Regions from separate parts of the Geodermatophilus sp. URMC 61 genome, predicted to be linked through region 1. Evidence: riboswitches for the same ligand, from Rfam matches in the RefSeq annotation. Region 1 holds a riboswitch; the other holds the start of a gene.
The links. A riboswitch is a leader RNA that binds a small molecule or an ion and turns the genes downstream of it on or off. The one in region 1 is predicted to bind cyclic di-AMP.
Positions count from the first base shown of each region.

Region 2: it holds a riboswitch for cyclic di-AMP, as region 1 does, so the genes downstream of both, ACU610_RS06265 (hypothetical protein) here and ACU610_RS09010 (LysM peptidoglycan-binding domain-containing protein) in region 1, are expected to answer to the same signal.

Region 1 covers NZ_JBRFHZ010000002.1:1,956,708-1,960,292, forward strand. The annotation lists gene ACU610_RS09000 (alpha/beta fold hydrolase) at 1-246, shown strand, start outside; gene ACU610_RS09005 (hypothetical protein) at 526-678, shown strand; gene ACU610_RS09010 (LysM peptidoglycan-binding domain-containing protein) at 844-1,701, opposite strand; cyclic di-AMP (ydaO/yuaA leader) riboswitch at 1,703-1,822, opposite strand; gene ACU610_RS09015 (alpha/beta hydrolase) at 2,085-2,939, opposite strand; gene ACU610_RS09020 (DNA-directed RNA polymerase subunit alpha C-terminal domain-containing protein) at 3,027-3,554, shown strand.
Region 2 covers NZ_JBRFHZ010000002.1:1,346,188-1,349,772, forward strand. The annotation lists gene ACU610_RS06255 (hypothetical protein) at 1-15, shown strand, start outside; gene ACU610_RS06260 (hypothetical protein) at 281-1,045, opposite strand; cyclic di-AMP (ydaO/yuaA leader) riboswitch at 1,380-1,563, shown strand; gene ACU610_RS06265 (hypothetical protein) at 1,586-2,059, shown strand; gene ACU610_RS06270 (polysaccharide deacetylase family protein) at 2,320-2,967, shown strand; gene ACU610_RS06275 (sigma-70 family RNA polymerase sigma factor) at 3,174-3,585, opposite strand, start outside.

The DNA.
Region 1 (3,585 bases):
CCGGGCTTCGACGGGGACACCGAGGCGGCGCTGCGCTCGATCCGCTGCCCCGTCGTGGCGATGCCTGCCCGGACCGACCTCTACTTCCCGCCCGAGGACGAGCAGTGGGCCTCGCAGTTCATCGAGCAGGGCGAGGTCCGGGTCATCGACACGATCTGGGGGCACTTCGCCGGCCTCGGGATGAACGCCGCCGACAACGCCTTCGTCGACCGGACGCTCGCGGAACTGCTCGACCGTCCCGCCTGACCCGCGCGGCGCCGGTCGTCCCGGGCGGGACGACCGGCGCGACACGGAAACTGGCGGGCGGGGCTCGCCCGGGTGCGTCCCCAGGGCCCCGCCCGCGGTCAGCATGCGGGTGACGGATCCGTTCCGCAACAGATGTCCAAGACGTCTACCCCCTCTCGGGGCCGATCGGCCCCCGCGGACGGCCGGGGAAGGCGGGAGGGGTGCCGACCTGCTCGTCGCCGAGTGGTACCCGGCCCCGGCGGACGGTTCCCGGACGCCTGGCGGGGCACCTGTGTCCCCATGAGCGAGATGGACCCGCGGGACCCGAGCACCCTGTACTCGGAGGGTCCGGTCGCGCCCGAGCCGCCCGAGGACGACCTGCCCGACACCTCGCCCCTGCGCGACTCCGGCGGCACGGGGCCGGGCCCGGACGACCTCGACGAGCTGCTGTGAGAGAGGACCCCGTCCGCACCCTGGAAGGACCCCCTTGCCCCCCGCCGCTCGCAGGCTCGCGGCGGGACCCTGCAGGGGGGCCGTCAGCGCTCGGGTGGGACCCGGGACGGGGCCGCGGCGGGACCCTGCAGGGGCCGGCGGTGCCCTGGACCGGGCCGAGGTGCGTCAGCCGACGTAGTTGACGTGCACGTGGTCCCGGTGGTTCGCCGTCGCGCTGCCGCGGTCGGCCATGGCCTTCCACGCGCCGCCGGGCGAGGTCAGGATCCGCTGCTGCCAGATGACGTACTCGACGCCGAGCTCGTCCCAGTGGGCGATGTGGTACGCGGCGATGGCGTCCCCGAGGGTGGCGTCGGACATGACCATGTAGTCCAGCGCCAGGCCGGACGGGTGGCCGTTCGGGTCGGTGGCGCTGGCGCGGGTGCCGCCCAGGGTGATGGAGCCGGCGCCGGGCACCTCGCTGGTCACCCGGTTCGCCGCGGCCTGGACCTGCGCGGCGACGGGGCCGGCGCTGTTGCTGATGCGCGCGGTGGCCGACGGGGCGGCGACCGGGGCCGCCGCGGCGAGCGGAGCGGCCGCGGCGGCGGGCGCGGCGTTCCCGACCGAGCCGACGGCCGCCGCCGGGGCGGCCGGAGCCGGGGCGACCGGAGCCGGCGCGACCGGCACGGAGCCGGCCGTGAGCAGCACCTGGCCGGGGAGGATCAGGGCGGGATCCGCGCCGATGACGGAGGCGTTGCGCTGGTAGAGGTCACGCCACGTCTGACCGTGGGCGGCGGCGATCTCGGCCAGGGTGTCCCCGCGGACGACGGTGTAGTCGGCCTCCGGGGCGACGGTGCCGGCCTCGGCGACCGGCGTCACGGCGGGGACCTCGACGGCGTGGGCGGGGAGGGCGCCCGTCGTCCCGGCGAGGGCCTGGGACGGGGCGCCCAGGACGCCGAACCCGACGACCGTGGCGCCGGCGGCGACGGGCGCCTTGGCGATGACCTTCTTGGTGCGGACATAGCGGGGTGCGCGGTGCTTGGCCATGGTGATCTCCGATCACCGCCGGCGAGGTGAGCTGTCGGGTTCGGGCGATCGGTGCCCGGCCGCGATCCGCGGCTTCACCCCGAGGCGGTGCTCCGCTCGAGTCGTGCGGCTCGAGTCGTGGCACGCCGTGGTCGTGGGTCCCCCACCCCTGCCCTGGGATCTGGATGGCGTCCGGTGGGCAGGGTTTGGCGGACCGGTGCCGCGCTCTCTCCTTTGCTGAGCGCACACGAAACGCTACGTGCAGTCATGTGCATTGTCGTCGTGACGCCGGTCACGATCCGGCTCGTGACCGGCGCGCCGCAGGTCGACACGGCGTGTCGCGTCGGTGTACGCGGGGTCACTCCCGGCGCCCGCCGCACGCCCTCACGGCCGCGGGCGGGCGGTCAGGAGGACGGACGGTGGGCGTCGAGCCAGGCCACCACGTCGGTCAGGACGTCGTCCTTCTCGGGCTCGTTGTGCGGCTCGTGGAAGAGCCCGCCGTAGGTCCGGACCGTGAGGTCGGGCGAGCCGGCGTGCGCCCGGACGACCTCGCTGGCGGCCGGCGGCACGAGCCGGTCGGCGGTGCCGTGCAGCACGAGCAGCGGCATCGTGAGCGAGGGCAGCCGCCGCGGCATGGCGAGCGCGGCGGTCATCAGCTCGGCCCCGGTGCGGGCGACCATCCGGCCGTTGTGGTTGAGCGGGTCGGTCCGGTAGTCGCGGACCACCTCCGGGTCCCGGCTGACCGCCGTCGCGTCGAGCTGCAGGACGCCGAGGTCGGGCAGGAACCGGGACAGCAGCGGGGCCAGGGTCCGCTGGACGGCGTTCGCGGTGCTGGTGTCCAGCGCCGGCGCCGAGATCACGGCGCCGGTGACCCGGGCGTCCGGCGTCCCGGTCAGGTACTGCAGTGCGATCAGCCCACCCAGGCTGTGCCCGTAGACGAACACCGGGACGCCGGGGTGCTGCCCGCCGGCGAACCGCACCAGCTCCGCCACGCCGTCGACGGCGGCGGCCATGCTGCCGATGTTGCCGCGGCGGCCCGGCGACCGGCCGTGGCCGGGGTGGTCGACGGCGTGGGAGGTGTAACCGGCGGCGGCCAGCCGCGCTGCGACGTACCGGTACCGGCCGCCGTGCTCGTGCGCGCCGTGCACCAGGACGACGGCGCCGACCGGGTCCTCGACGGTCCAGGACTGCCGGTACAGCCCCGAGGCCAGCGCGCCCTCGGCGTGCGTCGGGGTCGGGCCGGGACGGGCAGCGGCCATCGGGCGCCTCCTGTGCGTACGGACTGTGCGCATCCTGCAGGAGACCTGGACCGGTGCGGCCGGGCGGCCGGTCCTAGGTTGGACCCCATGCCGACCACGTCGCCGGGGACAAGGCCCGGGGAGACCGTCAGCGACCTCGGCCTGCCCGCGCGGGCGGTCACCGCACTGACCCGGGCCGGGATCACCACGACCGCGCAGCTGGCCGGCCTCTCCCGGGCCGACCTCCGGGCGGTCAACGGGCTCGGGCCGGGCAGCATCGCCGCCATCCGCCGCGTCGTCCCGGAACCGCCCGGCCGCATCCCGGCGGGCGAGCGCGGGGAGCCGCTCCCCACCCCCGAGACACACCCGGACGACGAGGAGTCGCCGGCCGCGCCGGCGATCCCGTCCTTCGAGTCGCTGCGCAGCACGCGCCGCCGCACGACGGTGGACCTGATCGCGCCCGCGACGCCACCCCCGCCCGACCCTCCGCCGACGGCGCCCCGGCCGCCGGACTACGCCGACCTGTGGCGCCTCGGCGTCCGGGTGGGACAGACGGCCGTGACGCTGCCGGTGCGGCTGACGCTGTGCGCCGTCCGGGCGCCGGTCCGCCGACTGCGGCAGCTGGTCGGCCGCTAGGTTCCGCGGCGCGCCCGCCGGCCCCACCATG
Region 2 (3,585 bases), 610 kb from region 1:
AGCGCCGAGCACTGAGCCCCTCCGACTCGTGCACCCGCCGCACGGGCACCGCGCCCGCTGCCCGTGCGGATCGACCCGGCGGGCGGTCCCGCGACGTCGACGGCTCGGTGTCGCCCGCTGCCGGCGCCACGACCGTGCCCCGAGGTCGGGCCACGGGCCGTAGGCGTTCCCCCGGAGCCGCCTCCAGTGACTCCGACACCCCTCGGGGACATCGACCCGGTGGCGGTTCGTCGTGGTGTCCACCGCCGTGTCGACCACCGTCCGGCGCCGACGTGCCGGCTCAGGATCCGGGATCGCCCCGCTGGACCTCCCGTTCGGGGAGTTCTCCGACGGTCACCGTTCCGGGTGCGGCGGGCCCGAAGACCTTCACGGCGGCCGTGATCGTCCCCTTCAGGACGTGCTGCACGTAGTTCGCGGCGGCCATGGGACCCAGGCCGAAGGGCAACAGCCCGGCGAGGAGCGGCGGTCCGACCGCCAGTGCCCACGACCGGAGAATCTCCGACTGCGAGGCGGCGATCTCCTGCCGCTCCTCCGCCGTCAGGGCCGCCAGGGCGTCGTGCGCAGCGGGCTGCCCCAACAGCGACGCGTGGCGTCCCAGGATCGCGTCGGGGCGGATCCTCCCGGTCTTGTCGAGCCCGACCGCTCCGTCCGTGAGGACCAGGAGGACGGCGATGCGGGTCAGTTCGGGGTCGGTGAGGTCCCTGTCGTAGAGCAGTCCGACCTTGATGGCCGCACTCACCGCCTCCTTCAGGACCTCCCTCAACGCGACCGGGACCGCGGCTGCCGAGATCGCCGTCCCGTAACCGGGCAGGATCGACGGCAGGGAGTAGGAGACCGCTCGCGCCGCCCTGATCCGGTTTCCGCGCGTCACCTGGCCGACCAGGTCTCCCGGCGCGACCAGGGGCTTGCCCGCACGGACCTTGTCGACCACCTTCTGGGCCTCCTCGAGGGAGGGCTGGAGGGTCCGGTTGATCAGCGCCATGGCGCGCTCGACGGTCGACTCGATGTCGAACTCCGGCTTCGGGAAGGTGAAACCGCTGGTCATGTCGGTCTCCTGTCCGTTGGCGACGTCCGGAGGATGCCAGCGCGCCGCGCCGGAACGGGGACCACGGTGCGCGGCCCGTCGGCCGGGTCACCGACACGTGCGCAGGGCCGACTCGACGCGAGCAGTGGGCCCCTGCACCACCGGTCGATGGCGGTGCCGTCCGGTCCCCACGCCTGTCGTCGACCGGGCCGCACGAGGCGCAGGGCAGTTCCGGACCGTGAGTGCACGGCCGGGGAGGAGTGACGGCGCTGCGGCTCCTGCTCGTCCCTGCACGCTGCATTTGCTGTGACCTAAGTCACATTCTACGGTCAGGGCGCTCGCATCCGCGGGACGGTCCGGCAGCACGCCGAATCCTGCCGCTGGCCGGACCGACCTCGACACACCTGAGGCAGGAACGGGAGATCGCAGGACCTCCGGGCCCAGTAAGCGGCCCTCGGGGTGAAGCCGTGTCCGCCACGGCCGGGCAGTCCTCCCGCCCGAACCCGACAGCTCATCCCGCAGGCGCGCTCGGAGGATCTCATGCACAGATCTGTCCTCGGCATGCCCGATTCCGTCCAGGCGGGGCGCCCCATCCGTCTGGGCATCGTGGTGAGCCTGGCGCTCATCGCCCTCGCAGTACCGGCTCCGGCGATGGCAGCCCCTGACACCTCGGCCCGTGCACCAGCAGACCTGTGCGCGCAGGTCGCTTCGCGGGCCGGCTTCAGCGGCGATCGGCTCGTCACCGCGGTCGCGGTCGGCATGGGGGAGTCGTCCTGTCGGCCGAACGCGCAGAACGCCAACGGCCCGACCAAGGGCTGTCCGAACGGCTCGGTGGACCGTGGTCTCTGGCAGATCAACAGCTGCTGGCACCCCTCGGTCTCCAGGAGCTGCGCCTTCGACGCACAGTGCAACGCCAACGCCGCGTATCGGATCTCCGCCAAGGGCGCCAACTTCAGGTCCTGGGCGGCCTACACCAACGGCTCGTACCGGAACCACCTGCCCGCGGCCCGGGCTGCGGTCAGCCGACTCAGCTGAGCCCAGGTCACCGGAGGCACGTGACCGTGCCTGAACCTGAGACGCGTTGCGGGAGTACGCCCTCGGGATCGGTGTGCCCGCCCACGGCGGACACACCCCGACGTTCCCGTCGGCGCGGTGAGCCCAGCCGCACTCCCGCAACGTCGTCCGATGCCCGGTCGCAGGACTCCCTCTACCCGCGTCGATGCGGGTCCGCCGGGCCGCAGCCGAGCATGCGCAGCGGCCGCAGGGTGGGTCGGGATCGCACACCGACACGCCCGGTGAGCCCGACCCTGCAGCGCTGGACGGCGTCGGTGACGGGGGCCCTCCTGCTGGTGCTGCAGGCCGTCCCGGCTCAGGCGGCGTCGGCACCGCAGTGCGCGGCCGGCTACGTGCGGCTCACCTTCGACGACGGGCCCCACCGGACCGCCACACCCGACATCCTGGACACGCTCGCGGACCGGGGAGCGGAGGCGACGTTCTTCGTCACCGGTCAGATGACCGCTGCCCGACCCGACATCGTGCGCCGCGCCAGCAAGGAGGGGCACCGGATCGGGAACCACTCGTGGAGCCACCCGGAGCTCACCACGCTCGACCGGGCGCAGGTGGCATCCCAGCTGCGGCGCACCAACGAGGCCATCGAGCAGGCGACGGGGAGCGTCCCCGGCGAGTGGCGCCCGCCGTACGGCGCCACCAACGACCTCGTACAGGCGGCGGCCCGGGAGGTCGGCCTGGACTCGATGGTGCTGTGGACCGTCGACCCCCGCGACTGGGCGGATCCGCCGGCGACGACGATCCGGGACCGCGTGCTGCAGCAGGTGCGGCCGGGGAGCATCGTCCTCCTGCACGACGCCACGGGGCAGAACACCCCCGCAGCCCTGCCGATGATCCTGGACGGGCTGGCCGAGAGGGGGTACTGCACGCAGTGATGTCCCCGCACCACACCGCGGGGTTGTGGAACGGTCCGGACGATCGACGCGGTGGTCCGTTCATCGGCCACGGCACGCAGGAGCTCCTCGGCTGGTCCGGCGGCCCCGGTGGCCGCCGGGCTGGCGACGCCACCGGCGTCGACGGCGCTGACCGGTGTCATGACGACGGCGATCCGGGGCCGCCCGGCGTGATCCGGGGTGGACGGCTACCGCTGCCCGAGGGGCTGCAGGTCCAGATCCGCCAGGGTCGCCGGGTCGGCGAGCAGGTCGATCGCGGTCACGACGCCGTCCTCGACCGTGAAGGCGAAGACCACCTGCGGCGTCCCCCTCAGTGACCACACCGCTCCGGGCGTGCCGTCGACGAGCACGAGCCGCGCGGCCCGCGCCCGGCCGGAGAAGAACCGGGCGACCGCGGTCGCCCCGGAGACCTCGGCGTCGGCGCCCATCCGGGTGGCGACGGCGTCGGACCGCAGCACCGCCTCGGGGTGGAGGAGCTGGAGCAGGGCGGAGAAGTCGCCGTTGCGCGACGCGTCGAGGAAGGCCGCGACCACCTCGCGGCGCCGCTGGGTGGCATCGGGCGGCTCGGCTCCGCGCACCCGGCGCCGGGCCCGGCTGGCC